DNA from 4 places in the Peribacillus sp. TH14 genome. Region 1 is predicted to be linked to each of the others. Evidence: riboswitches for the same ligand, from Rfam matches in the RefSeq annotation. Region 1 holds a riboswitch; each other region holds the start of a gene.
The links. Region 1 has a riboswitch for cobalamin ahead of metE (5-methyltetrahydropteroyltriglutamate--homocysteine S-methyltransferase). Riboswitches for the same ligand answer to the same signal wherever they lie in the genome.
Positions count from the first base shown of each region.

Region 2: it holds a riboswitch for cobalamin, as region 1 does, so the genes downstream of both, JFU50_RS04410 (ribonucleoside-diphosphate reductase subunit alpha) here and metE (5-methyltetrahydropteroyltriglutamate--homocysteine S-methyltransferase) in region 1, are expected to answer to the same signal.
Region 3: it holds a riboswitch for cobalamin, as region 1 does, so the genes downstream of both, JFU50_RS03880 (hypothetical protein) here and metE (5-methyltetrahydropteroyltriglutamate--homocysteine S-methyltransferase) in region 1, are expected to answer to the same signal.
Region 4: it holds a riboswitch for cobalamin, as region 1 does, so the genes downstream of both, JFU50_RS25565 ((2Fe-2S) ferredoxin domain-containing protein) here and metE (5-methyltetrahydropteroyltriglutamate--homocysteine S-methyltransferase) in region 1, are expected to answer to the same signal.

Region 1 is NZ_JAEKEK010000001.1:1,256,835-1,264,811, reverse strand. Features, by position in the region: gene metE (5-methyltetrahydropteroyltriglutamate--homocysteine S-methyltransferase) at 1-2,137, opposite strand, end outside; cobalamin riboswitch at 2,293-2,484, opposite strand; gene JFU50_RS06340 (potassium channel family protein) at 2,776-3,195, shown strand; gene bcp (thioredoxin-dependent thiol peroxidase) at 3,258-3,728, shown strand; gene JFU50_RS06330 (aminopeptidase) at 3,740-4,849, shown strand; gene JFU50_RS30675 (hypothetical protein) at 5,121-5,315, shown strand; gene JFU50_RS31730 (NAD(P)-dependent oxidoreductase) at 5,359-5,544, shown strand; gene JFU50_RS31390 (NAD(P)-dependent oxidoreductase) at 5,582-5,731, shown strand; gene perR (peroxide-responsive transcriptional repressor PerR) at 6,045-6,488, shown strand; gene JFU50_RS06315 (YgzB family protein) at 6,594-6,947, opposite strand; gene JFU50_RS06310 (nucleotidyltransferase-like protein) at 7,129-7,977, shown strand, end outside.
Region 2 is NZ_JAEKEK010000001.1:874,999-882,975, reverse strand. Features, by position in the region: gene JFU50_RS04415 (ribonucleotide-diphosphate reductase subunit beta) at 1-387, opposite strand, end outside; gene JFU50_RS04410 (ribonucleoside-diphosphate reductase subunit alpha) at 427-2,724, opposite strand; cobalamin riboswitch at 2,862-3,042, opposite strand; gene JFU50_RS04405 (manganese-dependent inorganic pyrophosphatase) at 3,337-4,266, shown strand; gene JFU50_RS04400 (hypothetical protein) at 4,397-4,543, opposite strand; gene JFU50_RS04395 (SulP family inorganic anion transporter) at 4,626-6,083, opposite strand; gene JFU50_RS04390 (helix-turn-helix domain-containing protein) at 6,487-7,977, shown strand, end outside.
Region 3 is NZ_JAEKEK010000001.1:758,800-766,776, reverse strand. Features, by position in the region: gene JFU50_RS03885 (MBL fold metallo-hydrolase) at 310-1,146, shown strand; cobalamin riboswitch at 1,250-1,449, shown strand; gene JFU50_RS03880 (hypothetical protein) at 1,717-1,950, shown strand; gene JFU50_RS03875 (hypothetical protein) at 1,985-2,173, opposite strand; gene JFU50_RS03870 (YheE family protein) at 2,270-2,473, opposite strand; gene JFU50_RS03865 (YheC/YheD family endospore coat-associated protein) at 2,535-3,731, opposite strand; gene JFU50_RS03860 (YheC/YheD family protein) at 3,728-5,095, opposite strand; gene JFU50_RS03855 (YheC/YheD family endospore coat-associated protein) at 5,099-6,169, opposite strand; gene JFU50_RS03850 (YheC/YheD family endospore coat-associated protein) at 6,186-7,547, opposite strand; gene JFU50_RS03845 (DUF445 domain-containing protein) at 7,685-7,977, shown strand, end outside.
Region 4 is NZ_JAEKEK010000001.1:5,301,542-5,309,518, reverse strand. Features, by position in the region: gene cbiQ (cobalt ECF transporter T component CbiQ) at 1-355, opposite strand, end outside; gene JFU50_RS25575 (energy-coupling factor ABC transporter substrate-binding protein) at 339-653, opposite strand; gene JFU50_RS25570 (energy-coupling factor ABC transporter permease) at 655-1,398, opposite strand; cobalamin riboswitch at 1,576-1,771, opposite strand; cobalamin riboswitch at 1,983-2,172, shown strand; gene JFU50_RS25565 ((2Fe-2S) ferredoxin domain-containing protein) at 2,324-2,692, shown strand; gene cobJ (precorrin-3B C(17)-methyltransferase) at 2,707-4,362, shown strand; gene JFU50_RS25555 (sirohydrochlorin chelatase) at 4,381-5,328, shown strand; gene cobK (precorrin-6A reductase) at 5,325-6,095, shown strand; gene JFU50_RS25545 (precorrin-8X methylmutase) at 6,108-6,752, shown strand; gene JFU50_RS25540 (cobalt-precorrin-5B (C(1))-methyltransferase) at 6,761-7,873, shown strand; gene cbiE (precorrin-6y C5,15-methyltransferase (decarboxylating) subunit CbiE) at 7,857-7,977, shown strand, end outside.

The DNA.
Region 1 (7,977 bases):
CGACCATTTCCTCGACTGCAGGAACCCGTGGACTGTGAATATCATATACGCCTAGACCAATACCCTTTTCATACGTTTTTTCCTCAAATGCGGTAGCTAGTTCACCGTGGCTGCGAGATGTTTCTATGGAAATTACATCGGCATCCAGGGAAGAGATGACATCCATGAAGCTGTTGAAATCGCAATAACACATATGCGTGTGAATTTGAGTTGTATCTTCCACACTTGAAGTGGAAATCAGGAAGGAGTTCACAGCCCATTTTAAATATTCATCGCGGTCGCTTTTTTTCAATGGCAGACCTTCTCTAAGGGCAGGCTCATCCACCTGAATCATTTTGATTCCGGAAGTTTCTAACGCTCTCACTTCTTTTTCCAAGACAAGAGCTAACTGGTAGCAAACATTCTCCCTTGAAATATCATCACGTACAAATGACCAGTTCAGAATTGTTACAGGACCTGTCAGCATTCCTTTTACCGTTTTCTTCGTCAGGGATTGCGCGTACACACTTTCCCGGACCGTCATCGGCTCGATGAAATGAACATCGCCGTAGATAACAGGCGGTTTTACGCAGCGAGAACCGTAAGATTGTACCCAGCCTTTTTCGAGGAAAACGAATCCGCCCAGTTTATGGCCGAAAAATTCAACCATATCTGTTCGTTCAAATTCTCCATGTACAAGAACATCCAAGCCGATTTCTTCCTGGATATCGATCCATTTGCTGATTTCCTCGTTAACAAATGTTTCATATTGAGCAGCCGTCCATTCTCCTCGTTTGAATTTCCCGCGAGCTTGTTTTACTTCAGCTGTCTGCGGAAAGCTTCCGATTGTTGTTGATGGAAGGAAAGGCAGTTTGAAAAATTCCTGTTGTTTGTGATAACGCTCTTTAAATGGCAGCTGACGGCCGGCTGTTTGACTCTTCGCCTGTTCGACACCAGTTTGGACGTCTTTGTGGTTTCGCGCGTTTGAATTTGCTAACGTTTGAAGTGCTAATTTGTTAGCGGCTACTTTTTCAGCAATTGCTTCGGCACCTTGATTACTACCTTTTACTAGTAGAGTGATTTCTTCAAGCTTCTCATCAGCAAAAGCAAGGGCCTGTTGCACTTCTTTAGTAAGAGCCGTCTCATTACGAACCGTTACTGGTACATGAAGCAGGGAGCAAGAGGGTTGAAGCCAAATTTGGTCTTCGGCTACGTTTTTTGTGAGGGTATTGATCAACTGATTCTTTTTCGATAAATCGGAAAGCCATATGTTTTTCCCATCAATCACACCTGCACCGAGCACTTTGTCTTTCGGGAAGCCGAATTCTTGAATATTACTAAGGTTTTTCCCTTTATCATGGACAAAATCAAGACCGATCCCTTGAACGTGTAATTCAATAACTTCTTGGTAGTGCTCTACCGCATCAAAGTATGTTTGTAGCATGATGTTCAAGTTTGGAGCTGCTTCATTCAATTTTTCATATAAGTAAGTAACAGTTTGCATATCATCTTTAGAAATGGATGAAACAAGGGAGGGTTCATCCATTTGCACCCACTTCACGCCTTCTTGTTCTAACTCTTGCAGAATTTGTGTGTATAAAGGCAGGAGACTAAGGATGATTCCAGGTACATCTTGCTTATTGTAGCCTTTAGACAGAGTAATAAAAGTATAAGGTCCGACTAAAACGGGCTTAGCTTCAATTCCTAGTTTTTCTTTGGCTTCGCGATAAGCAGCAAGTGGTTTATTTTCTGTCAAAGTCAGCTTCGACGGTTTTAATTCGGGAACGATATAGTGATAGTTTGTATTGAACCATTTCGTCATTTCAGAAGCAACTTCATCCTTGTTTCCGCGAGCCATAGAATAATATACAGAAAGGGGAACAGTGCCGCCTTTATAGGCTGAATAACGCTCAGGAACAAGACCGAACATTACAGACATATCGAGCATTTGATCATATAAAGTAAAGTCATTGACAGGAATAATATCTATACCTTGGTCCTTTTGCTTTTGTAAGTTGCCTAAACGGATGGCTTCTAGCTGTGCCGTAAACTCCGATTCATCGATTTTTCCCGACCAATAAGCTTCTAATGTGCGTTTCCATTCACGATCTTCCCCAATTCGCGGGTACCCTAAACTACTACTTTTCAATATTCCCATCCTCCTACATTCTTTTTTTAAAAAATAAAATAACAACAAAAAAAGCACCCCTAACCGTCAAAAGAGAAAGTTAGAAATGCTTAAAATAAAGGGGTATACAAAAACCCCTTAAAATTATAAGGTCCCTAACACTTCCCTATTCTCCGTAGGTTAAAACAGTGTTGTCGAAACAGGCAGGTCTCCTGACTTTAGGAATCTTATTAGCGGCAGGCCTTCCCAATCCGAAAATCAGTGGCATATTGCATAGCGCTAACATTCCTATTACAGTGGCGGGACCGTGCCGGAATTACACCGGACTTCCCTTTTAATCCTAAAAAAAATTAGGAACCTATTTCCACATATGAAATTTCACAAACCCGCTGTAAATTAAACTGCAGGCAACAAATATTTATAAAATAAAAACTATTATAAAAATTTAGACAAGCTTATCATATCCCGACTAAAATGGTCAACAAGGAAAAAAGTCTCGGGAAATGGGGTCTGACCCCGCCCTATATCGACAAAACTATTGGTGCACCTAGGTTTGTTTAAGGATGTGAATGTTGGGAAATGGGGTCTGACCCCTAAATAAAGAATATATTGTTTGGACGGGGAGTATGTATAGGGGGAGTGGGTTGTTTTGAAATGAGGCGTGGGGGATGACTTTTTACATCTTGATTGCAGGGATTATTTTTTGCATGGTGATGAGCATTCGAACGTTATTTCTTGTTGAGTCGGGAGGAAAAAAGTTTTCTCTAGAGGATATGCTATGGCTCGGCAATTTATATGCGACGATATTAGTAGGTTTTGCACTGATTTATTTATTATACGAGCTTCAGAATCATTCGGTGATTCTTGATATGGGCAATCGTTTAGACGGCAGTTTTTACGAGCAACTGAAGACTTCTTTTTATTTTAGTGCAATGACAATGTTTTCAGTAGGGTATGGAGATATAGCCCCGATAGGCATGGGCAGGATGATTGCGACAATCCAGGCGTTCATTGGATACACTCTCCCGGCTGCGTTTGTGATCCGGACAGTGATTGACTTAGAACAGAAGGAAAGGAAGAATAAATGAAAGTTGTGTTTCTTTCAATTATTGGGTACGCTTACCATAATGAAAGAAATGGAGGGGTAAGAATGACTGTTAAAATTGGAGAAAAAGCACCGGATTTTCAACTTCCTGCAAACAACGGTGAAAAAGTTTCCCTATCGGATTCTAAGGGCAAACACGTTGTTTTATATTTTTATCCGAAAGACATGACGCCTGGTTGCACAACGGAGGCCTGTGATTTCCGTGACCACAATGAGCAGTTTGAGGAATTGAATGCTGTCATCATAGGGATCAGTCCAGATCCGGCGGCGCGTCATGAAAAATTTATTGAAAAATATGGGTTACCTTTTCTGCTACTAGCTGACGAAAATCAAGAGGCTGCTGAATTATATGATGTATGGAAATTAAAAAAGAACTTCGGCAAGGAATATATGGGCATTGAACGTTCAACTTTTCTGATTGATAAGGAAGGAACGATAGTTAAAGAATGGCGTAAGGTAAAAGTCAAAGGCCATGTCGAAGAAGCGCTTGAAACTCTTCGTGATCTAGAAAAATAAGGTACAGCCAGATGAAGGATAAGCGAATAACCAAGCTTGCTGAAAGGCTGATTCATCATTCCGTACAATTACAGCCAAAAGAGAGAATCTTGATACGGGGTCATATCAACATGAAACCGCTATTGAAAGAGCTGATTGATGAAACATACAGAATCGGTGCATATCCATATGTCGAACTGGAAGACGATGAAATAAGCCGACACTTGTTAAAAGGGAATGTGAAGGAACAACTTGATACCTTATCACAATGGACTTTGAGGAAATATACTGATATTGATGCGATAATAATCATCTCCAGTGAAGAAAACGATGCTGAATTGGCAGAAGTTCCTGCAGAGAGGCATCGTCTTCATGGGGAAGCGATGAAGTCGTCGACTCTTTTCTATGTAAACAACCGGCGTTGGGTTTTACTTAATTACCCGACTGTCAGATTAGCACAAAAAGCCGGTATGAGTTTTAGAAAGTACGAAGACTTTCTATTAAACGTGTGCACAATGGATTACGGGAAAATGGAAGTGGCACTGAAACCGCTTAAGCAATTGATGGAGCGTACTGAAAAAGTCCGGATTGTTTCACCTGGGACAAATCTCACCTTTTCCATTAAAGGAATGCCGGCTGTCATATGCGCTGGGAAAAATAATCTCCCTGACGGGGAAGTGTTCACGGCACCCGTAAAAGAGAGTGTTCATGGTAGGGTAGCCTTCAACACACCTTCAACATATCAAGGAATCACCTTTCGTGACATAGTTTTAACCATACAAAAGGGGAAAATCACGAAAGCAGTTTCTAATCAAAATTCTAAAATGAATGAGATTCTCGATGTAGATGAAGGGTCCCGTTTTATTGGGGAATTCGCGCTTGGAATCAATCCTTACATTTTGGAGCCAATGGACGATATTTTGTTTGATGAGAAAATATGTGGCAGTCTGCATCTAACTCCTGGCCAAGCCTATCAAGAGGCTGATAATGGTAACCGTTCTTCTACACATTGGGATATGGTTTTGATCCAGCGTCCTGAATATGGCGGTGGTGATATCTACTTTGATGACATTCTGATCCGAAGGGATGGCATTTTTATGTTGCCGGAACTAAGTGCTTTAAATCCAAATTTATTAAAATAAAGCCTTTTTTAACAGGGGTAAGGCTTTTGTCCAACTCAAAAAGAGGACACCTGAATATGCTTTATTAAGGGAATACCTCCTCAGAGAAAGTTGCACGGGACATACAGAGCCCGTGTTTTTTTTATGTTAATTAAAAGGTGAGATAAACATGTTAGTACTTTCAATAATTATTCCAAAAGAAGACATCCAAAAGCAGATGGAGGATACCTTTCCTGCTTTGAATTTCATTTATCAAGGGGATTGAGAGGATGAACCACTTCGTGAAGCAAAAATCTTAATTCCATACGGCGAAGATTTAACAGATGAGACAATTGAGAAAGCACCGAATTTAAAGTGGGTTATGGTTATGAGTGCAGGTATGGAATTAATGCCTTTTAAAGTCATTGAGAAGCGCGGGATTTTGGTAGTACACGATTGGGATGCTTTTACAGTACGAAAAGAAATTGAAACAGCTTATCATGAATGAAGCAGACGTCGAGCTGTGGGATAGAAAGATAGAAGTATGAGAATTGAATGGGAAATCGATACTCATTCTTGGTGCTGGTGCAATTGGCGGAGAGGTAGCGCGTCTTGGGAAAGCCTTTAGGATGACCACAATTGGGGTCAATCGTAGCGGAAATCCTGTGCAGCACTTGATCGTCTTTATGGGCTCTCTGAGTAAGTTACATCGTATCTGTTCTGCCAAGTACGATTGAAAGACAAAATCTGTAGCAAAAAGAACACTTTAAAGCTATGAAAGGTTCTGCTGTCTTCGTGAATATTGGACGAGGTGATCTGGTTAAAGAGGAAGTGTTGATAGAGGTTTTACAAAACAGGGAAATTGCTCATGCCATTTTAGATTTATTCGATCCAGAACCTTTAGATAAGGAGCATCCGTTTTAGCGTATGGAAAATGTAACGGTCACACCGCATCTTTCGAGTAAAAGCAGTGAATATTTACCTAGAACCTTTTCAATTTTCGAAAAAAACATGCATGAATTCCTGAATAGATGGAAAAGACTTTATCAACGTCATTGAGATCAATCAAAAGGATACTAGGCACAATTAGAAAATGGGAAAGAATTAAAGGGGTAATGAATAAACTAAAAATGAATCGATAAACAGATGAAATATTGACAAAATCAACGTATAAAAGGTACACTATTTATAAATATTATAATTTAATAATTCATACTTAATGAGAAAAAAGAGGTGGATGGCGGTGTCTGAAGTTCAGTTAAAAGAAGCGTTGGATTCCCTTAAAGATACCGGTGTAAGAATAACTCCTCAACGCCATGCGATACTTGAATATTTGATAAGCTCTATGTCCCACCCTACCGCAGATGATATATATAAAGCGCTAGAAGGTAAGTTTCCCAATATGAGTGTGGCTACGGTTTATAACAACTTGCGTGTGTTCCGAGAAGTAGGATTGGTTAAAGAACTTACCTATGGTGATTCTTCAGCAAGATTTGATTTTGTAACGACGAATCATTATCATGTAATCTGCCAAACCTGCGGAAAAATTGTAGATTTTGATTATCCGGCATTGGACGAAGTCGAACATTTTGCAGCACAGGTCACCGGTTTCAATGTTAGTCACCATCGGATGGAAATCTATGGAGACTGTACAGAGTGCTCAAAAAAAGAAGCACATTAAAAAAAGTTCCGCCACTTGGTTGGAACTTTTTTTTTGTTGCAAAAAAATGATACAATTAATCTTGGACCATCTGCCTGGGATAAATAAGCTCTCTTAAGGGGTTATTTAGTCTTGCAGGCTTTTGCGATTATATTTTTCGTTAAATTCTTCGCCTTCTAACTTTTTATCAAGGGTCAATGGTTCTTCACAATGCATGCAAATATCCACACGCCCTAATATTTTTGTAGGTTTACTACAGTTAGGACATACAACCTGGATCGATTTTGTAGAAAGCATTCCAATCCAAAAATAAACGCCGGTACTTGCAATTATGAATAAAAGACCTAGACCCATAAAAAGTGTCATAACAATAGGGTGTGTTTTAAAGAAAAGTCCAAGATACATCACAATAAAGCCGATGAAAATCAAACTTAAAGCAAATGTACGGATTTTATTGATTTTGCTAGAATATTTAGCCATGGATTGTCCCTCCTAAAATATAACTTTAACTATAACATAAACTACGGATGGAACAAAAAAGAAATAAAGGATACATATTACTTTTGAATATGTTGTTTTTGTAAATATCATCTAGGTGAAATACAGGATTTTGAAGAGTTTTGTCGAATGTAAAAAAAAAAAGGTTTTGGAGGAATTTATAATGGAAGATATCCTTCGCCCGATTTATCAAGAGCGAGCAAGTTTAAAATCTACACTTGGAATCTTGTTAATAGAAAAAAGAGAAAATAATAGCCCGATTACCGATACATTTGACTACATTCTTTTTGTTATTGTAGATGAAGCAGAAGAGGCAGTGTTTTTAAAACACTACACATATCAGGACAAAAAGGCAGCTTTACATATCGTAAAGGAAGAACAACTAAAAGAATGGCTTCTATTAGGTACAAACCGAAAAGTAGTTGACTGGATTTATAACGGAAAGGTCCTCTTTGACCGAAATGAATATTTGGATCATTTGAAAACCGAAATTCGAGAGTTCCCTTTTTATGGAAGAAAGTTGAAGATAGGGATGGAGTTTGCGAAGTTAATTCGCAGATATATGGATGGAAAAGGCTTCTTTGAAAAAGGTCATTATCTTGATGCATATAACCATATTGTTCATTCCCTGCATCACTTAGCTCGTTTGGAAGTAATAGAACAAGGTTTTTATCCAGAAGTTACAGTCTGGAACCAAGTGAAACATATGGAACCTGAAATCTATAAGTTGTATAAAGAATTGATTAGTAGTGAGGAAACGCTTGAAAAAAGATTGGAGCTTCTTTTCCTTGCGAGTGAATTTCTTATTTACTCTAGGACGAATACGGGTTCACAGCATTTAGTTGAAATAATGAGTACAAAAGAAGATCCTTGGACAATTGCAGAGTTAATGGATCATCCGGAACTTAATTATTATTCAGTAGATCTAGGTGTTCTGTTAGAATACTTAATAGAGAAGAAAGTAATTGATGTCATCAAAGTGGAAACAAAAGGACAAGACGTTTATCATCGA
Region 2 (7,977 bases), 380 kb from region 1:
GATATAGGAATAAGATTCATTATGAATAGATTCCTGCTGGGCCATGTTGGCCAGGATCGCTTTTGCTGCCGGGTCTTTGATGTAACGAAGGATTTCCACTAAAGTCGGCGTTTGAAGGCTGTCCATTCCTGCAATCATTGTAAGGATATCAAGGAAAGCATCCTGGATATCTTCATCTAATTCGCCCCACTGCTTTTTATCCTGAATCATGTTCACGCTCGAAGGCTTCCAAAAGTTATTGATGAGTTGTGTATACGTATCATAGAATTTTTCATACTGAATATCGTTCCAAAGGAGAAAGCCTGAAGCTTCCCCTTTGAATACGCCCGTTGCTTTAGTTGGATGCGTAGGTTCGAGCATCCGGATTTTTTTGATATGATTGGTCATTCGTAAAACTCCTTTAAAAATAGATTACTGATTTGATCGTTAACTTGAGCAACTTTCGCAGGCATTATCATATTCAGATGAAGTGGAACGAACATAATATGTTGATTTCAATCCGCTTTCCCATGCTGTTAAATGGATATCCAATAGAACTTTAGCCTTGATTGTGTTGTGGACATACAGGTTAAAGCTGATAGCTTGGTCAATATGACGCTGACGGGCTGCATTTTGTCTGATGCTTTCCAGTTGGTCCAAGTTAAATCGTGTTTTTTTATAATATTCATACGTATTAGGCGTCAATCCGGGTGCTGTCACTTTGAATTTGAAGTTTTTCTTTTCTTCATAAAATTCAATTTCATATAAGGGATCGATTCCATCAGTGGAGTTACCGATTTTAGCCGTTGATGAATTAGGTGCAATGGCCATTAAATATCCATTACGGGTACCGTGTAGCTGCACATTTTCTTTTAAATCCATCCATTTTTCATCGGTATAGTCACGAAGTTCGAAATATTGGCCTGTATGCCAATCAGATCCTTCAAAATATGGGTACGTTCCTTTTTCCTTAGCCAATTCATTAGACGCTTTGATTGTTAAGTAAGCAATTTTTTCGTATAAAGTATCAGCATATTGAACGGCCTCATCTGATTCCCAATATATATTCTGGGTGGCAAGTAAATGATGCCATCCAAATGTTCCTAAGCCAATTGCCCGGTAACGCTTGTTTGAGATGGATGCTTGCTTGACCGGAAGACTGTTCACATCAATGACGTTATCGAGCATGCGGATCTGAATCGGAATCAATCTTTCTAATACATCGCTACTTACCGCGCGAGGCAGGTTAATGGAAGAAAGGTTACATACAACGAAATCGCCGCTTTTACGAACTACAACTACATCGCCATCTTCAGTTTCGTATTCATCCGTGATCGTTGAAGGGCTTAAGTTTTGAGCAATCTCTGTGCAAAGGTTGGAACAATAAATCATTCCTTTATGTTTATTAGGATTCTTACGGTTCACTTCATCACGGTAGAACATATACGGTACGCCTTCTTCTAGCTGAGAAATCATAATGCTCTTCATAATGTCCATCGCGTTGATTTTTTCAAAGCTATAGCTAGGAAGTGTGCCATTTTCCGCAGCCTCCACAGCGAGAGCGTAATGATTTCTGAAGCTTCCTTCGCCTTTTTTCTCGTCATAAAAATCTTCGAGTGAGAATCCAAGGGTTTGCTTTACGGTATGTGGGTCGAAAAGATACCATTCTTTCCGATCGCGTACGGCTTCCATGAACAGATCAGGAATACATACACCTGTAAAAATATCATGAGCTTTCAACCGGTCATCACCGTTTTGTGTCTTTAAGTCAAGGAAACTCATGATATCTTTATGCCAGGCATCCAAATAAATCGCGATTGCCCCTTTACGCTGGCCCAATTGATCGACGCTGACAGCAGTCTGGTTAAACAAACGGATCCAAGGGGTCGTGCCTGAACTGTTTCCAGAAAAACCACGGATATCAGAGCCAAGTGAGCGGATTTTACCGACATAAAGTCCTACACCACCGCCGAATTTAGATACTTTAGCGGCATCGTAGTTGGATAGATAAATGCCATCAATAGAATCTTCAATCGCGTCAATAAAGCATGAACTTAACTGACCGTGAGTTTTTCCTGCGTTTGATAGGGTAGGTGTCGCGACGGTCATATACAGATTGGACATCGCCCAGTATGCCTCTTTGACAAGTTGCAGGCGGTGTTCTGTTTTTTCCATTCTCATAATTTCCATAGCGATGATCATGAAGCGCTCCTGAGGCAGTTCGTAGACCTTGTCTTTTTTCGGACGGGCTAGGTAGCGGTCGTTTAATAAGTAGATACCGATATAAGAAAATAGTTTATCTTTTTCCGGATCGATCACTAAGCCTAATTCTTCAATTTCTTCTTTGGAGTAAGAGTCGAGTAGTTCGGGTTTATAAATTGGGTAGCGTTCCCCCTCTTGCTGTTGAGAGAGTCCTGCGATTAATTCATAGAACGGTCCGTAGCTCACGCCCTCATAACCGCGATTCGCTTGTGCATCCCTGTACATCGTATTCAAAAGTTCTGCCGCAGCAACAAACGTCCAATCTGGAGCATCTATGTCTACACTTTCGAGAGCAAGCTGGATCAGTTTTTTTGAAGTTTGTTCTTCTGTTGAGTCACTTTTACGATCTAGCCATTTTGTAAAACGCTTTTTGAACTTTTCCATATCTAGCCGGCCTTCGAATTCCTTGGATAACATCTCAAGCTGGATAGAACTTGTTTCTGTGTCATTTTTCACTATAGTAGAGTTATATGTTTGAGTCATGAATAATCCTCCTTGTAAACTTCCATTAAATAAAAAAATCCGCCCAATAAATTGAGCGGATCAAACGATAGAATAAAAGAGCCATGAAAAAATAGCCGTTATACTATCGTTTCATCATCTCAATCCCCGAAGAATAAGAAACGTGAAAAATCCAGGCAGGTCTCCTGACTCATGATCATCCTACTTTGAGTTCTTCCCGTATAAAGAGCTATACAGTGGTTTTCTCATTTCGTCACATTTACAGTTGCGGGGACAGTTCCGGGTTTACACCGGATTCCCTTTTCAGCCATCACTGGCACCTTGGATTACAAATAATTCTATATATAGTTATGTGTGTTGTTTTTAATATCAATATCTAGTATTTCTGCTTATATTATCGTAATCCATATGAGACGATAATTCAACTAATATATTTGATAAAAACCAATCCTTATCTATTGACAAAGTGAGGGGAGAGGGAAAAAGAGTGAAAGAATTAATAGGAAAATGGGAAATTCAAACGCTGAATGTAAGAGATTTTATGTTAAAATAAAGTGTATAGTAAAGGTGGCTCTCCCTTATTGTAATGATGGGGGTTCCCAGAAAAATATTTATTAAAAAGGAGAAATAATCTTGGAAAAAGTATTAGTTTTTGGACATAAAAACCCAGATACAGACACAATTTGTTCAGCTATCGCTTATGCGGATCTGAAAAAACAACTAGGTATCAATGCTGAACCTGTTCGTCTTGGTGAAGTGAATGGTGAAACTCAATATGCATTAGACCAATTCAAATTCGAAGCTCCTCGTCTTGTAGAAAAAGTGGCAGGCGAAGCGGATGGTGTGATTTTAGTCGATCACAACGAACGCCAGCAAAGTGCAGAAGACATTGACCAAGTCCGTGTTTTAGAAGTTATCGACCACCACCGTATCGCTAACTTTGAAACAAGTGATCCTTTATATTACCGCGCAGAACCAGTTGGTTGCACGGCAACTATTTTAAATAAAATCTATAAAGAAAACGGTATTGAAGTGCCTAAAGCAATCGCAGGTCTAATGCTATCTGCCATCATTTCCGATTCTTTATTGTTCAAATCTCCAACCTGCACAGAGCAAGATGTTGCAGCAGCAATGGAATTAGCGGAGATTGCCGGAGTAAATGCTGAAACATATGGCTTAGAAATGTTAAAAGCAGGCGCTGACCTGAGCGACAAAACAATTGCCCAGCTAATTACTCTTGATGCAAAAGAATTCTCTATGGGAACTGCGAAAGTGGTGATTGCTCAAGTCAATGCTGTGGATCCGAACGAAGTTCTTGCAAAACAAGCTGAATTAGAAGCAGCTATTGAAGCTGTTATTGCTACGAAAGAATTAGATTTATTCTTATTCGTTGTAACGGATATTTTAACAAATGATTCTGTTGCCTTGGCTCTTGGGAAATCAACGGAAGCAGTTGAAAAAGCGTATAACGTTACATTGAGCAACAACATTGCCGTCTTAGAAGGCGTTGTATCACGTAAAAAACAAATCGTGCCGGTTTTAACGGACATATTCAGTAAATAAAGATGTGAAAAGGGTGCTCTGAATACTTCGAGCACCCTTTTTATGTAATATTGTGAGGGTCAACAAATTTCAATCATGTCTATAAAAAAGGACTCAAACAAGCCATTTAAATGACGTTTGAGTCTTTTTTTTAATTCAAGGCTTCCTTCTCTTTTTCATAGGCGATAATAATTAGTTCTTTATTTGCGTCTTGGCCTAGCTTGCTTTCAAAGCTTCTTAGTTCATTCAGTAAATCTTGTGACAGGTTTGCTGCCGTATAATCCTGCTCGGATATCATACTTTTTGCTCCTTCCATCTAGATATATTTCATGTTATCTATTTTGTCGGTTTAAAAAGTTTCTATTCAGCAAAATTTAAACTTAAGATATTTTACTATCATAAGTGGCGAGCTTTTCAAGCAATTGGGAACTTTCATGATCGAGACCAAGCACCTGAACAGATTTACCATTTAGCCGATATTTATGGACAACCTTATCAACTGCGCCGACTGCAGAAGCATCCCATATTTTTGAATGGGAAAAATCAATGGTGATAGAATCAGCCTTTTCATTTACATCGAACTTGGAAACAAAGTCCTGAACCGAGGCGAAAAATAATTGTCCGGTAGTACGATAAATAATTTTCTTAGCCTGAATGTCCTCTGTTTTTTCAACCGACACTTTAGAAATTTTAGCCGAGAAGAAAATCATGCTCAAGAGAACGCCGGCAAATACGCCTTTTGATAAATCATGCGTATAAAGAACAATGATGACAGTTACAATCATCACAGCTGCATCCGTCTTAGGAGCTAGTCTGAGCCTCTTCAAGGAAGACCAGTCGAATGTTCCTATTGAAACCATAATCATGACTGCAACAAGGGCTGCCATTGGAATTTTAATAAGGACGTCATTCAGTATCACGATTAAAACCATCAAAAAAGCCCCGGCAACAAATGTTGAAAGCCGACCTCTGCCGCCAGACTTAATGTTAATTCCAGATTGACCAATCATTGCGCATCCTGCCATACCGCCGAAACACCCGGCGATAATATTTGCAATGCCCTGGCCTTTGGCTTCCCTATTTTTGTTGCTATCTGTATCGGTCATCTCATCGACAATTTGAGCCGTCAATAATGATTCAAGCAACCCGACAAATGCAAGTGCTATGGAATAAGGAAAAATGATAGCCAATGTTTCAAATGTAAAAGGAATATCTGGAAGCATGAACATTGGAAGTGCCTCGGTCAATTGCCCCATATCCCCAACAGTACGCACAGTGGCCCCTGTTGTAACTGCTACAATAGTCATGAATATGATAGCGACCAGTGGTGAAGGAATGATTTTGGTGATGCGTGGAAAAAGATAGATGATTGCAAGTGAAACTGCCGTCATGACATACATAATCCACGTTTCACCCACGAAATGAGTAAGTTGGGCAGTGAAAATCAAAATGGCTAGAGAATTCACAAAACCAGTCATAACAGGCTTTGGGATAAACTTCATTAACTTTCCAATTTTGAAGACCCCTAGTAAAACTTGCAGTATACCAGTTAAAATTGTTGCTGCAAGTAAATAGTTCAAGCCATGATCTTTTACAAGATCAACCATGACTAGCGCCATTGCCCCAGTAGCGGCTGAAATCATACCTGGTCTTCCGCCGACAAAAGAGATGACGATGGCGATACAGAAAGAGGCATATAACCCTACCATTGGGTCGACCCCGGCAATAATGGAAAAGGCAATTGCTTCAGGAATCAGTGCCAGTGCCACGACAATACCGGAAAGAACATCTCCGCGAACGTTGCCGAACCACTCCTGTTTTAATATAGATGTATTCAAAGAAACACTCCTTTTTTCATTATATATGTGTTTTAATTTGCTTTATTAACGCAATAAATTATAGCATGGCTTATTCATTCTATCTATGGATAATAGAAACCACTAAATATGGGCTATTCATTGATTAGCTTTTTACTTTTGAGACAAAAAGTCTGGATGTCTCACAGAAGGGGAAGAAATACTTTAAGTGAAATGTATTGATAAGGGGTATAGCTGTCACATGCTTGATAGGGAATCTAGGGCATTTTTTCGACTTTGGTGAGGTATGAATCATTGGGTTTAAATGTTTGAATTTCCAAAGACTTCTGTTTACCTTTTGCGATATGTTACTATTAATATACTGATTTTTCTGTATTTACTGTGGGTTATTCTTCAACAATGGATAAGAACAGGGGATGCTCCTATGAATAAAAGTGAGAAGAGAACGAAATTAGTAGAAAAAATTGAAACGCATTTAAGATTGACTGCAAGAAATTTAGTGAAATTCGATACAATTCAAGAAACATTAGATTTTACGGTAGAATCATTTCAACTGGAGTTTTCATGGGATTTCGTGGCAATCGTTTTAAGAGAAGATGATATCTTATATCCAAAAGTATGGAAAGGAGGTTCGCCGCATTTTGCAGATTCCTTTCCAATTCATCTAAGTGAATGCTCTCCGGAGATTCTCGAAGAAGGATGGGATATTAGGAAAGAAGAAAGCAGCCTCAATTGCAAATTTTATAAGTTAATGAAAAATGAAAGAATTTCAACCTGGTTTACTGTACCTTTAAAAGATGATGGAATCAGCTATGGGTTCTGTATTATTGGTTTTCATAATTTCGTTCCTTTAATTTCTGAAGTTGAGCAAATTTTTGTTGAATTTGGAAAAGATGTCGCAGTTGCTATGCAGCTTGCAAAGGAGAAGGAATTTGAGAAACGAAAGTTAAGCAGCATAAGATGGGTCAATGAAAATGTGACCCCGGGTTCATCGATGGAAGAGTTAGTGCAAAAGGTGCTAGAGCTATCATGCCAAGGTACGATGGCAGAGGACGCCTCCATCTATTTGTTCGATGAATCGGAAAACTGTTTTTATTTGCAAAGCCCTTTGATAGGCTCTCCTAAACTGGAAGAAAATATTAGGGTTATAGGAGAGAATGAATTAAGTACATACTTTCCATTTTTTGAAAAATCGGGTGGCTTTCAGTTGTCGGTTCCGTTGGTGGTAAATCTTAAAACTGTGGGAATGATTCATTTAGCCAATAAGGCAATGGGCGCATTCACAGTGGGGGACCTTGAGCTTCTAAAATTTTTATCAAACCATGTGGCCGCATTATTTGAAAACGCTAGATTATATTTAAATGAAATTCATTTAAAGCAGCGGTTACAAAAGATTATGGGCTATCAACAGGAACTGGTCAAAGAGACATTGTACGGGGAAGATTTTGATGTCATCACGGATACCCTCAGCGGGTTGTTGTCCTGTTCAATCATTCTTTTTGATAGATTCTTCAGGTACATCTCTATTCATCTAGAAAACGAGGATGAATATTCACTTCCCGATATATATAGTCTTATTGAGAAAGAGAAAGCGAAAATCGGTAAGGGAAAACGGGGAATATGGCTCGGAGATTATAAAAAGGACTCTACTGCTATTGGTTTTTGGCCTGTAATAGGAAGTGGGGAATTATTAGGCTATTTAGCGATCATCACAAATAAGAATGCTGTGGATGAGGTTACGAATTTAACAATTGGACATGCGCTAAATGTATATGCCATTCAGTTCATCAAACAAAAACTGATCATAGAAACTAAAGAGCAGGTGAAGGACAGTTATATAACTAAACTGTTTGAAGAGAAGATAGAGGATAAGGCTAAAATAGTGGAATACGCGACGCTAATGAACATAGATTTA
Region 3 (7,977 bases), 500 kb from region 1:
CGTTAATGATTAGCCGTGAATTTTTTTATCGTCCAAACTTAAATAGGGAGTACCCTTTATTAACAACTTCCTTTTAACCGAAGCCAGATTTTTGCTGTTTCTTTTCTTAGTTGCATAATAGAATACCTTAAATCAATGACTATGGTTTCAAACAGTGCCTTGATTCTACCGGAAAATATACAATGGGTCTTTGCTAGGAAAAATACTATTTGCTTGTCAAAAGTATGGGGGGATATTACATTTATTGTAATGAACAAGGGGGAAATAGGATATTAAACTATTTTTATACAATTGATGAGGAGGGAAGCCATGCTAGAGATTAAGACGATAAATGATGTGGTTTGTGTACAAGGGACCCCTGAAGGAATAAAGTCGGGGATGAGTGTATATGTTTTTTTAATAGACGGCCTCTTGATTGATACGGGAGCCCAAATTTTATTGGAAGAACTTATCCCTTTCTATGAATCAGCCGACTTCGATTTAGTGGCGCTAACGCATTATCATGAGGACCATACTGGCGGTGCTTCCTGGATACAGGAACATAGAAAAGTTCCAATTTATATTCATCCGATGTCGATTGATGTATGTGCGAAGGATGCTGAATATCCTGATTATCGCAAAACTTTTTGGGGAAGGAGAGATGGCTTCAAAGCTGAGCCGTTGGGGAGGACTGTTCATTCCCGTACCCAAACGTGGGAGCCAATCTTTACCCCAGGTCATGCTAAGGACCATATGGTGTATTTGAATCACAGTAATGGCATGCTGTTTTCAGGTGACCTATTCGTTACACCGAAAACGAAGCTTGTTTTACGGGAAGAATCTGTCCCTGTTATCATCGATTCTATAAATAGATTACTTCAATATGATTTTGGAGAGGTTTTTTGTTGTCATGCCGGTCATGTCCCTAATGGGAAGGAAATGTTTCAAAGAAAGCTCGACTATTTGGAAAACCTGCGTGGTGAAATTTTACGATTACATAATCAAGGCTTGGCAGTTCATGAAATCCAGCAAATTGTTTTGCCGAATCAATATCCGCTTATCGAGATATCTGGCCACGAATGGGATTCGGAGCATATTATCACATCGATATTAAAAGAAAAGATATTGATTAATAAGATTAATAAGGATAATGGAGCGAAATACTAATTAGTGATTTTGTGTAATGGAAGAGGTGTTAATCAATTTCCTTTTGAACACAGAAGCACGCATTGTAATTTAAGGGATAATTTGATACATTTAAACTGAAAATTAAATACGTCTAGAAAAAGGTGCAGATAATATATTGAAGATTATCTGCTTAAAAGGGAAGTCCGGTTAGAATCCGGCGCTGTCCCGCAACTGTATATGAGAGCGATTCGAGTAATGCCACTGTCTTCTGCAAAAGGGGATGGGAAGGTTCGAAAAGCGATGATCATGAGCCAGGATACCTGCCTATTTTTAGCACAGCATCATAAACCTACGAGGATAGGAGGTGTTAAGTGCGAGAATTGACAAGAGCATGTTTTTCATTTTTTGAAAAATGGAAAATTCATGTTTGTTTTTTGTTATGTTTTCTTTTGCACTCTAACAACTTCTAATCGGGAAGTTGTTTTTTTTATTTTTTAGATGTAATCAGTTATAATAGTCGATTTTTTAACAAAATTATAAGGAAATCTCGTCTCTCTATGGAACAGGAGAAAAGTTTTCTTTATGAACAAAATTTAAGGGGGATAATGCATGTTTGGAACAGTTAGATACTTTACGGATTTTTTAAAGGCTCAGATTATGTATAATTTTTCTGGGGAAAAAATGATTTCTTTAAGCGAAAATCATACAAGGTTGAACAAGGAAATTAATGTGAAGGCAAAAAATTCAAAAGAAAAAGTAGAGTATTTACTTAATCTTGAAAAGGCTTATGGAATAATTAATAAGGAAATGTTCGGTCAAAAGGAGGAGTTGACAGTTTTATAAAAAGGAGCCACCTAAAGGAGGCTCCGGACACTAATTATTTATTCTTGTTTGGCTCGGTTTCATCATAAAAATCATGGGCTTCTTCAATGTTCTGAAGGTCAGCAGCTGCATAAACATTCCCGCCGGCCAGCCCTTCATTGATGTAACGGTCGATGTCTAAGAAAGCAGAGTTCTTGCCTTCATATTCGGTATCCTTCAAAAATGTGAATTCTTCTTTATCCAAAAGAAATCCCTCCTAACCTTTTTTATAGTGTAGGCAAAAGAGGGCTTTTTATTCTGAGTAAGTCCTCATGAATGAAATGAGGAGTTTAGCACTAACTTATTCATATACATGATAGACCATTAAGTCATGTATGATGCTTTTGAGATTAGCTTCGTCTGTTTCTGAAGGGGGATTGGCAGTCCATTCGATGGACCCGTCTTTATGGTATAAGGCTTTGACGGCCTGCTTGTTAAAGTAAAAGGAAATTTTCCATCCTGGTAAATTTTTATGTAATGGTGTCCATTGAAAATGAGTAATCATATGTATAACCTCCATATAAGCTGTCTCTCATTTCATTATAATGGAAAACGGCAGATGGAGGTTATTTTCTCGTTTGATTTAATAAAGTTAATTCAATAAACAGGTTTTTCAAATGCAAGAGTCGGCTTGCTTCAATTTCTTCTTCATCAAATTGCATGGGTTTAGAGTTTACTTCGTAAATGAAGAGTGATCCTGTTGAATCTTCGCCAATATCAATAGAGAATTCCCCGAGAAAGCCGAATTTCTTCGAAAGAATCAGACCGCACTTTTGAGCAATGTACGCCAACTTCCGGTTTAAATTCCTCGATTGCAAGTTTTTGTAAGGGAAAAGTTTCCCGCCTCTTGGAGTATGGGTTGTGATTTCCTGGGTTTGTGACATCCGTACAGCCTTACCAGTAATTTTATAGAACCCATTTTCATAATGAACGAGAACTCGGTAATCATAACGATGTCCATTCAGTTTCTTTGGTATAACCGCTCGTTGGGCGAGATAGGCTCTTCTCATCAGTAGCAATTTTTTATGCTCCCAAAATGAGGAGAAATTTGGGAAGGATTCACTATGTTTTAGGCTATTAAACTGAAGAGTTTCATCAGGATTCTCTATTAGTGTGTAAATACCTTTCCCTTGGCTTCCTTTAGATGGTTTTAGGTAAATATGTCTGTGGGATTTTAAAAAAGCCCTCAGTCCATCGCAATCACCTAGGATAATTGTTGATGGAAGATGGTTGGTGAGGGAGCCATCTTCCATTAATGCTTCATACATCATATATTTATCTAAAAAACAAGGATTGAAAAGGTTCATATCATGATCTTGAAAGTAGTTGATAAGCCGTTGAAAATCCTCTGATGCCTCGAAGCCCCTTGAGGGAATTCGGTTATAAACTATATCGGGAAGCGGCATCTTAACCTCGATCCATTTGTTTGAAATGGAGGAAAAAAGGAAGCCTTTTACAGGGATGGAATGAAAGGTCTCAACCGTAAATACAAACACTAAAATCCCATGTTCCAACAAATATAGTGATAAATCCTGAAAAAGGGTCAAGTTTCCCCCTATTCCTGATTCCTTTTTGGGATTTGAAGAAGTTAAAATTCCGACGACGAGCATCCGGCTACCTGGAAAAATAGAAATAGGAATAAGTGTTTGATTATTTTGATTCTGTTTATAGTGTATTTCCTCTTTTTCCGCGCCGGCGAATAGTTGCATGCTTTCTTGGTCGTGGTACCAGCTTTCAGTTGGAATATCGTAAAAAATATTCATCTATGCACACCGACAGCATTTGTAATGGTTTGTTCCGTAAGATAAATAGCATAATCAAGGCTGAGCTTTCTTGTTAGCAGCTCGAACTCTTTGAGTTTTGGATGGGAAAAGATTGAACGTCCTGGTTTAGAATTAGCTTCAAACATCCAAACTTGCCCTTTTTTATCTAATCCAAAATCAAAACCGATTTCTGCAATGATGCCATCTAAGTGCTCTTCAATACTTTCACTTAATATTAGGGCGGCTTCCGATAGCTTTCGTTCGACTTCTTTCGCCTCATCATCATCACCATATAGCTCGGCAATCGTCTTGATGACACCTCCGCTTTTAATGTGGGTAGTAACGCTTCCAGCGCCGGCTATTTTTGCGGCGATTGCAGTTACCTGCCAAATTCCCTTGCTGTCCTTGTTCGTATGCACTCGGAAATCTACAGGTCGTTTTGAAGAACGAATTAATGGTATGCCCTGCTGCACAATGAGATTTTCAAGCGGTCGATTATGAAAGATGTGTTTAACAATGGATTCTAAAGTAGAAAACTTTTGCAATTTATTTTCCTGAGCATCATTTTTATAACGACAATAGTAGACATTTTCATGTTTATCATAAAGAATTTGGTGAATTCCAAGCCCAAGGCTGCCATGAATAGGCTTTATATAAACTTGGCGGTAATGAGAAAGCAGGGTTTCTACGACGGACAGAGATTGAAAAGGATACGTTTCCGGTAAAAAAGGAAGTGCCCGCTCATCCGCACATAACCGTTCATTTATATCCCATTTATTAAAAAAACCTGGATTGTACCAAGGAATTGTATACTCTTTTTGGAATTTCTGTTTCACTTCCTTAGGGCCATCCCGGTTTTCCGTCAAACGGTTAGGGAGCCGGTCATAGATGACATTTGGAAAAGGAAATTCGTTAATATTCCAGTCATCGTTCTCATAGACATAGCCCTTGATTGTTTCTTTTTCCCAATTGATTACATTTTCACCGAAAACAAAAGGGATACAGCCTGTTGTTTGGCTCAGAGAAAGGAGTTTTGAAAAAAAATCTGAACGTTCCCCGAGCGGTTTGTTTGAAATGCCGGTAAAACCTGATGAAAATATCCCGACGACTGGCCCAATATGAATGCTCTTACCGTATATAAATAGATGTAGAGGCATATCGACCTGAGTAAATATTAAAGATTCCGCGAGACTTTCTGACAGGACGATTGTTTGCTTGATTGCAGGATTTTGTTTAACAATGGCAGGACATGAATGCTGGCCAAAATATATTAATTCAATCTCTGCCAAATCTCCAAGCTCTGATGGATAGAAGAGAACGTTGCCGGGAGTATCGGCAATCTCGGCAGGATAAGTCTTTCTCACTCTCTATTCACCTGCTTTCTGAAGATGATCGGCTAAAAATTGGCTATATTGGAACGGTGCGCGATGGATATCCTTCATCGATTCAGGTTGAAGTGTTTGGATGATTTTCCTACCTGGTTTTGAGTTAATATCCATTATCCATATTTGCCCTTTTTTATCAATGCCTAGGTCGATTCCTAGCTCAAATAGCCTTTCAAAAACGGCTTCGGTTTCGACAGGTAAGGTACGGAGGATATGCTGGATTTTTTGTTCGGCAGCAATTGGAATAGATTCAGGATTTTTTTTGATGAAAGCCTCGAGCGAAATAGCTTCCCCACCAGTGGCTAAATTGGACGTGATTCCATCTTGTTGTCCCAGGCGAATGCCTCTGCCGCGTTCCATCCACTGATTTTTTTCGTTTTTTTGAAGTAAAATTCGTAAATCGAACGGTTCCTTTTTCTGGTTGCAAAGTTCTAAATAAGGCTGACAAAGGTAACTATATCGATTTAATAAATGCTGCAGCCATTTGTTCAGTTGAGATTTAGAGTCAAATTTACGGTCGTATTTGGTGCCCTTTTTTGTCATGGACACCAATGTGCCGCCTTCGGTTTTTGTGAGAAGATAGATTCCCGTACCACCTGCTCCAAACTCTGGTTTGATAATAATTTTATCCAGACGTTCCAAATGCCCGCTGATTTCTTCAGGTGTGGTAACTTGAACGGTTTCTGGAAAAAATGCCTCTAGCAGGGGATGTTTTTTTAAAATTTGATAAACTTCCCACTTTCCTGGAAGGCCAAGGCCAAGGAAACTTGAGTTAACTTTTAACCAATTGATTTTATCGCGCATTTCCGTCGAAACACGAGATAAGCCATGGAAACAGCGGTCATATACAAAATCAGGGAGATCAAATGATTCAGAGCGCCATGTTTCCTTTTCGGCATCAAAACGTTCTCCTCGAACTTTCTTCACATCGATATCAATATTCTCGGGTGTGAATTTACATACATTCATATTAAATGATTTAGCTGCTTTTGCTATTTCAGTAAAATAATGATTTTCATGTGTATCTGACGTTGCCATTAATCCTATTAACACGTGCCAGCAACTCCTTTTATGGATGGTTTTCTCGGTCAAGAGTAAGCATAAATTCAACAATGGACTTTACTGATGGACGAAAGGTTTCATAGTTGCCCTGAAATTTTTTCGAAGGTTTCGAGTTCACTTCAATAATCCAAGGGTGTGTGTCAACATCAAGTGCTAAATCGATTCCTAGCTCCCCGAATAAATCATCATGATTTTCTGCCAAAGTATGGGCAGTTTTTTTAGCAAGTCTTATAAGCTTTTGGTGCAAACGTGCGGCTTCCTGAGGGTCAAATACTTCCTTTAAAAAGTCTGAGCCGTTTTTCATCATACCGCCCTGTGCAAGATTGGAAACGATATTACCTGGATCTCCTATCCGGGCAACCATGGAGGTAACTTTCCATTGAAACTGCTCGTTTTGATGAAGAAGGATTCGGAAATCAACTTTTCTCTGATCGATTTCAAACAAGGAAATCCCCTTTTGAAGGATGTAGGCTTGTTTTCTGCAGAATTTTTTCAAGGCGTTATACAACTTTTCATTCGTATCCGCAATATGCACATTTTGTATATGTCCGGTTTGCTCGATTTTCCATTTTCCATCTACTTGTGTTAACCTGCAAATATTCCTTCCTTGACTGCCGGAAGTAGGCTTTAAATAGATAACAGAATGGTTCTCTAAAAATGTAAAGAAGGCTTCCTTCTCGTTAAAAAGTATGGTATCAGGCAGATTTGAAAGCAGTTCATATTCTAAGAGAAGAAGCTCATGTACATCGAACTTAGAAAGAAACCCTCCATTAAACATCGGGATTGAATATGATTTTAGTTCATTTGTAAACAGATCGAAGGTTGGCGATTCTTCCATTCTGCGCGAATGAATCCGATTATAAAACACATTAGGGATAGGTAGAGTAAGGGTTTGCCACCCATTTTTCCCTGGCCAATATCCTTCCACTACGCCTTCTTTTAGAGACTGTATTCCTACTAAAAAGAAGGAAAAGCCTTGTTGATGACAGTAGGATTTCATCTCCTGATAAAATTTTTCCATCTCCCCAAATGTCCCATCTTTCAAGGGAAGTTGGTTGATGAGTGCAGCAAAGAAGGGCCCTATATTTATTGATCTATCCTCCGCATGGAAGGTCACGGAAATTGGGTCTGAAAAAGCAGGCAGGGATAAAATTTGGTTTGTATCAAATGAAAGCTTTATTGTTGGCTGGGATGAAGGGAATGGTTGGACGAGTACAGGAACGGAACGGCATCCCGCCATAAGAGTAAGGGGTTCCCCATATTGAAGATCCCACGCCTCGAATAATTTTTCTTCGATGAACAGTAGTGCCTTCTTTCTAGTGATTGCAGGATTTACCGTAATGAAAATTTTTTGAAATTTAAGATTCATTATAATTCCCCGTTTGCACTAAGTTTGATATCCTTTTATAATTAAATGATGGGCAAAAGTGGATAACACATTCTATGTTTTTCCAATTAGAACGTGTCATTAAGCCTTTATTTCAAGCAACAAAAGGAGAAATCCTCATGGATGAGTTTTGGGTAAAAATACTGTTTATGGTTGTTGTTGGTGCTGTAATTGGAGGGTTCACTAATTTATTGGCTATCCGGATGCTGTTTAGACCTTATAAACCAATCTATATTTTCGGGAAACAGCTGCCGTTGACACCAGGTTTAATTCCTAAGCGGCAAGATGAGTTAGCCAGTCAGTTAGGTAAATTGGTCGTTGAACATTTAATCACACCTGAAAGCATTCAAAGTAAGGTTATCAATGATGCCTCTATACAGAATATGAAAATTTTCGTTCAGGCAGAAGTAAA
Region 4 (7,977 bases), 4.0 Mb from region 1:
GACCAATTACCGTTTTTATACTGTCTTCGCTGATAAATATTTGCCAGCTACCGAAATTCCAGGACCACCATACATTTGGTATCGAAGTGAATTTACTTGCGAATGAAAAAAGGATGGTAATTGTACCTGATAGTACAAAAAATCCAGGTAATAAGAGTAATTTTAGATAATAAGAGATTGGGATTTTTGCCCCGAAAATGATAAAAGCACTCATCACGGTAAAGGTGATGAGTGAGACGGTCGTATCCCTCACTGCTAAAGAAAACAACAAAAGGGAGAGGGCAAAAATCATTTTCTCTAAAGGATGTACATGCTTTAGCCGGTTGAAATAGGCGTATTTATCTATGAGTAACATGTTTTGCCTGTTCGTCCTTTTCTTGAACGGACTGTTTATTTTTTTGTCGCATAACGCCGATGAAGTATCCTATGAATCCGGCGCCAATCGCGGCTTGGAGAGCAAACAATAAGCTTTCGGTTTCTGCACCTGGCGGCTCCCAGATACTGTTGAACCAAGGCTTATATTCTGGTTGGATTTTAGTGATGGCTTCTTCCGCCACTCCATCAGCTCCACCAAATTCTGTTCCTTGTTGGGTGATTAACGGAATTATAGCAAGTATGACGACTAGAAAAAGCAACAATAAACTTTTTTTCATGCTAACGAGCCTCCTTAGATAACACTCGCAGTAATTTCAATTCGCCTAGATTGTATTTCTTCAAGAAATTCATGACAACGACTGTCAATAAACCTTCACTGATTGCTAAAGGTATTTGGGTAAGGGCAAAGATTCCTGAAAATTTAGTGAATGAGGCCATGAATCCACCTACCTCCGATGGGAAAGCTAAAGCAAGTTGTACAGAAGTTATCACATAGGTGCCCAAATCTCCGAAAGCTGCTGCTAAGAAAACAGCAAGAGAGAAGGACCAACCTAATTTAGTAGCGCCTTTGAATACAAAATAAGCAATGAACGGCCCGCAAACAGCCATGGAAAAGGCATTGGCTCCTAGCGTAGTTAGTCCTCCATGAGCTAGTAATACAGCTTGAAATAACAGAACAATAGAACCGACGACACTCATGGCCAGTGGCCCAAACAAGATTGAACCTAAACCGACGCCGGTAGGGTGTGAAGAGCTTCCTGTAACGGAAGGGATTTTTAGGGCTGATAAAATAAAAACGAATGCGCCGGACAGACCCAGCATCATTTTTGTTTCTGGGTTTTCCTTCACTTTAGACCTAATAGAACGGTAACCCAAGATTAAAAATGGAAGTGTCACAGCCCACCAGAATATCGCCCATTCGATCGGTAAGAAGCCCTCCATAATATGCATTGCCATTGCTTTCTTTGGTACGAAAAGTAGTAAAATGACAAAATAAAGTATTTTCCAATTGGCTTTTTTCATTTTTTCTCCTTTCAACGCTTTTATTTTTAATGATTAAAGCTGAGAAGAGAAGTGGCGGGCAACATAAAAAGCACTTCTCTCAAAAAGAAAGAAGTGCGTAATGAACAGTAAGTTTGCAGCATAATACAAATATTAGCTTAGCTGCCTGATCCGCACACCCATCCTCGTAGGTTGTAAACAGTTTCACGCTTCATGGCAGGTCTCCTGGCTCTGGATCATCATCCTCATACATCCTTCCCATCGCGTTTGACAGTGGATTATTCATTACGTATTAGGACTTCCCTTTACAGTGGCGGGACCGCGCCGGATTTACACCGACTTCCCTATTAAGCTAAATTCCGAGGAATCTAGCACCATAAAACTTATGTAATTTTTTGAAAATTCTCGTTTATTGTACCATAAAGCAATGATTCCATCTACACTCTATTCATATTTTTTTTGAGAAGGATAAAATCGCAGTGAGGATAGGCATTAAGCTGGATTTTCACCATTAAACTTTTCAAAACAGTCGGAATAAACTATTGAATTTTAAAAAAGTTGTTATATGATAGATAAAGTTAACTAGAAATATATTATTATAAAACCAAATATTTCAATTTAAAAGTGCTCTTGTATGAACACGCAAGGGATAATAGGGAAATCGGTGAGAATCCGATGCAGCCCCCGCTACTGTAACGCTGATGAAATTGTCGATAACCACTGGCCTAGAGCTGGGAAGGGACAAAAGTAAATTGAAGCGTAAGCCAGGAAACCTGCTTTTAAAATTGTGTGATACTTTTCGGAGGGAAAGGTAGAAGGACTATGGAGATTTTGAGAGTTTCACTTTGCTTGCTGGAGGCTCCCTTTTCATATAGTTTTTTTAAAACCTTAACTCTAACAGTTAAGGTTTTTTATTTTGCCTTTTCTCAGATTTAGGAGGAAGAAGATGACAACTTGGAACTTAAAAGGCACAAATTCGCATCTTTTGATTTGTAACGGCAGCAGTTGCATGAAAAAAGGTGGCGAAGAAATAACGCAAGCAATTCGTGATGAAATTACTTCACAAGGTCTGAATCAAAAAATTCATACTACTAGAACTCGCTGTAACGGAAGGTGTAAGGATGCCTGCGTTGTGATTGCTTATCCTCAAGGGACATGGTATCGAGTGGATTCACCTGATTTTGGACGAGAGATTGTCCGTAATCTCGATGATGAGAAGTTCATTCCACAGATGATTTACCAATTTACTAATGGAGAAATGACTCCTAATCCAGATTTTCCAGCTCAAACAGGAATTTCAAAAGACAAGTTGTAAAAGGAGATGTCTAAATGAGTACAAACGGTAAATTATTTGTCGTTGGCTTTGGACCAGGGAATTTTGAACATATTACCAAACGTGCTGTAGAAGCCCTTCAAGAAAGTGACTTCATCATTGGTTACAAAACATATGTGGAACTCATACAGGGCCTTCTTACAGATCAAACGATTATAAGTACAGGTATGACTGAAGAAGTATCACGTGCACAAGAAGCAGTGAAACAGGCGGAGTTGGGAAAGAAAGTGGCTGTAATTTCGAGTGGTGATGCAGGGGTATACGGAATGGCAGGGCTGGTTTATGAAGTATTGATTGAAAAAGGCTGGAAAGAAGAAACGGGAGTAGCCATTGAAATCGTTCCTGGTATTTCTGCCATCAATTCATGTGCGTCTTTACTTGGTGCACCTGTCATGCATGATTCCTGTACCATCAGCCTCAGTGACCACTTAACGCCTTGGGATCTGATTGCCAAAAGAGTGGAGGCTGCAGCAATGGCTGACTTTGTCATTGCACTTTATAATCCTCGAAGCGGTAGACGGACAAGGCAAATTGTTGAAACACAGAACATTTTACTGCGTTACCGCTCGCCCGAAACACCTGTCGGATTGGTAAAAAGTGCTTATCGCGATCGTCAGGATATTGTGATAACCAATTTGAAAGACATGTTAAATCACGATATAGGGATGCTAACAACCGTCATTATTGGAAATTCATCTTCCTTTTTATATGATGACAAAATCATCACGCCACGTGGATATCAAAGAAAGTATACATTGAATTCGGAAAAGCAACCATTGAAGCCGCATCAACGCTTGCAAAAAGAAGCAGAACCTTGGGCATTAGATCAAGAAACAGGTTCTATGCAGGAAGCGTACACCGAGTCGACTGGCGGAGTTGGATTGCTTACAAAAGCACCAGAAAAAAAGAGCACTTCTTTTGAAGTGGCAATGGAAGCACTCACAAGAGTTAAGGGTCAAACAGTTCAGCAATCAATTACGCCGATTGTTCAGCAAAAAATTGAGTCGGTATTCGAGCTTGCCGTTAGCCCAGGTGTGGCGAACAAGCAATTTACTCCGAAACAAATGATGACACTTGCAGAAGTTGTTGGAGAAAAGGGAACGATGGAATACACGCCAAATCATAAAATCGTTTTAAAGATTCCTACAACAGATCCAGAAGTTATTACTGGAAAATTGCAATCAGCAAACTTTTTATTATCGCCAATTGGGGATGTATTGACTTTAAAAGCCTGTGATTTCTGTGATGGTGAAAAAGTGGAATCCATTCCTTACGCGGATGAAATACAGAGGGTGCTTGGTGGGATTGATATGCCTAAGGAACTGAACATTGGTTTTAATGGGTGTGGAATGGCTTGTTATAGTGCAGTGATGGATGATATAGGGATCGTTTTCCGAAAAGGGAAATTTGATTTATTCCTTGGAGCGAAACCTGTTGGCAGAACGGCTCATCCTGGTCAACCAGTTGCAGAAGGAATTGAACCGGATCAACTAGTTGAATTAATTACAAACATTGTCAACGAATATAAACAAAATGCTCATCCTAATGAACGACTATTTAAATATTTCAAACGGGCGAAAAAGATACAGGGCTATTTATATCAAGACATTGCTCCCAAAATAAAAATAGAGCCTGCGCCTTGTGAAGACTAATCAAGAGGGGGATAACAAATGAAAGCAGTATTATTCGTAGGACATGGAAGCAGACTAGCTTCTGGAAACGACGAAGTTATTCATTTTATTAAAAATATGATTCCAACAATGGACGACTCTTTATTAATTGAAACATGCTTCTTGGAATTTGCCACGCCAAGTATATCCCAAGGCATTGACAATTGCATAAAAAGAGGAGCCACTGAAGTTATTGTCATTCCGATTATTTTGTTGCATGCAGGACATTCAAAATTACATATTCCAGCTGAAATAGAGGATGGAAGGAATAAGTATCCAGCGGTTACATTCACATATGGACAAACGATTGGGGTTCACCAGGAAGTATTAACGATTCTGACAGATCGCCTTGAGGAAGTTGGATTCGATACATCTTTGGAACATCCGGAGACAGCAATATTGCTGATAGGTCGAGGTGGAAGTGATGCTGATGCAAATAGTGATATTTATAAAATTTCACGATTATTGTGGGAAAAATTAAATGTGAAGTGGGTCGAAAATGCCTTCATGGGTGTTACGGATCCGTTTGTTGATGAAGGCATTGAACGCTGTATTCGGTTAGGTGCCAAAAAAATAGTGATGCTTCCATATTTCCTCTTCACAGGTGTGTTAATGGAGAGAATGGAGAATATGCTAACAGGCTATCAAGACCAATATCCAGAGCATGAATTTGTTTTGGCGAAATACTTTGGTTATCATCCAACATTACAAACCATACTGAAAGAACGTGTAATCGAAGCTAGCGAAGGAAGGTCAAGTGGTACCCGTGATCTAGAAAACTATCGTAAACATGTGGAGGAACATGGCCATGCCCACCATCACCATCATCATCATGACCACGATCACGACCATGGGCATGACCACCATGACCACGATCACGGTCATGAAACAGACCATGGACATGACCACCATGACCATGATGAGCAAGTGGTGGGGACGACAAAATGATTTTGTTCTTAGCGGGTACAAGCGATGCAAGGGAATTAGCGATTGAAATCCAACGGGTTGGATTCCAAGTTTTGGCAACGGTAGTAACCGAGTCGGCAGCAAAAAGTTTGCAAGATGCGAAGATAGCAACTCAAATTGGACGATTAACTGCAACAGATATGGCATCTTTAATCATCGAAAAAGGATTTCATGCGGTAGTTGATGCAAGTCACCCATTTGCAGAAGAAGCATCGAAAAACGCTCTTCAGGCAGCAAAGGAAGCAAATGTTCCTTATATTCGTTATGAACGTGAAAGTCAACGATTCCAGAATGAGAAATTGATTATGGTTCGTGATTATGCTGAAGCCGCCAAGCTTGCTGCTACAAAGCGGGGAGTTATTATGCTAACGACTGGAAGTAAAACCTTAGCGATTTTTGCTAAAGAGTTAGTAGGTCTGGAGAATACAAGAGTGATAGCGAGAATGCTTCCGCGCATTGATAATATGGAAAAATGTGCTCAGTTAGGCATTGAGCAAAAAAATATAGTCGCTGTTCAAGGTCCATTTTCAAAAGAATTGAACAAAGCGCTATACAATCAATATGGTGTCACGTTAATGATTACAAAAGAAAGTGGCAAGGTTGGATCTGTTGATGAGAAATTGGAAGCAGCATTGGAATGTGGAATTGAGACGATTATGATTTCTCGTCCTGATGTTGATTATAAAAATGTTCATTCCAGTTTTAATCTGGTCATTGCCGATTTGAAAAAACAACTAAACGAAAAATAGGAGGAATGTACGATGGATTTTAAAACAGATTTTAAACCCCTAACGGTTGATCCAGATAAAATATATGATTATAGTTTTTCAATTATTGCTGAAGAAATGGGTAATCATGATTTTTCAGAAGATGAGTGGAAGATAGTTCGCCGTGTAATTCATGCATCAGCAGACTTTGAATTAGGAAGAAGTGTCATTATCCATCCAAATGCCATTCAAGCTGGTGTGGAAGCAATCCGCAAAGGAAGACATGTTATTGCCGATGTTCAAATGATAGAAAGTGGAACGGGGAAAAAACGTTTTCAAAAACATGGCGGGGACGTGCATTGCTATATTTCAGACCCAGATGTAATGGTTGAAGCAAAACGATTGAAAACGACAAGAGCCATCATTTCGATGCAAAAAGCCGTAAAGGAAAATGAAGGCGGGATATATGCCATTGGTAACGCACCAACAGCATTATTAGAACTCATTCGTCTTATTAAAGAAGGGATTGCTAAACCCGACTTAATTATTGGTATGCCTGTTGGATTTGTTTCTGCCGCGGAATCAAAAGAAGAACTAGCAAAAATTACCGAAGTGCCATTCATTACAAATGTTGGCCGAAAAGGCGGAAGTACTGTCACGGTTGCGGCATTGAATGCGATTTCCCTTTTAGCTGATTAGGTTAAATCATGGAAAAGAAAGTCAAGAAAGATCCCTCCCAAATGCGGCATGGGTATACGACCGGAGCCTGTTCAACAGCAGTAACTAAAGCGGCATTGATCGCATTGATCACTGGTGATGCACTTGAGGAGGCAACGATTTCTTTGCCTATAGGTAGAGATGCTACTTTTACAATTGAGAAATATGATATAACGGAAAATTCAGTTAGTGCAGAAACAATTAAAGATGCTGGCGATGATCCAGATGCCACTCATCTGGCACATATAATTTCTACTGTCAGCTGGGTAGATACACCTGGCATCATCTTGGATGGAGGGATTGGTGTTGGTCGCGTGACCAAAGCTGGTCTTCCTGTTCCTGTCGGAGAAGCGGCAATTAATCCTGTGCCGCGCAAAATGATTTTAACAACCGTGCAACAAACATTAGAAGAATTTAAGGTTAATAGAGGTGTGAAAGTCGTTATATCCGTACCAGCAGGTGAAGAAATTGCGAAGAAAACATTAAACGGCCGGTTAGGGATTGTCGGTGGCATTTCCATTTTGGGAACAAGGGGCACCGTCGTTCCTTTTTCCAGTTCCGCGTATATGGCAAGTATTGTTCAGGCGATTAGTGTTGCTAAAGCTGGTGGCTGTGATCATCTTGTCTTAACGACAGGTGGTCGAAGCGAAAAGTATGCAATGGGTCTTCTTCAGGGGTTACCTGAAGAAGCCTTTATTGAAATGGGTGACTTTGTAGGGTTCTCGCTAAAGCAATGCAAAAGACAGGGAATTAAAAAGGTATCTCTTGTCGGTATGATGGGGAAATTTTCGAAAGTTGCACAAGGTGTGATGATGGTGCATTCAAAAAGTGCACCAGTCGACTTCGGCTTTTTATCTGAAATTGCCCAAAGTGTCGGAGCAGATGATAATCTTGTTTTTGAAATTAAGAACGCAAACACCGCATCGCAAGTCGGTGATATGATGGCCGAGATTGATAACAAAGAATTCTTCAATAAACTTTGTGAAGCCTGCTGTCACTCAGGATTAAAGCAAGTGAAGGGCGGCATTGAAATGGAAACAGCGATTTATTCGTTGAAAGGACAATTACTAGGAAGGGCTGTTGGAATTGACTCAATCGATTAAATTAATCGGGATAGGAGATAACGGTCAAGAAAGCTTACTGCCTCAATATGCACAATGGATTGAAGAAAGTGAAGTGCTTATCGGCGGTGAGAGGGTCTTGTCCT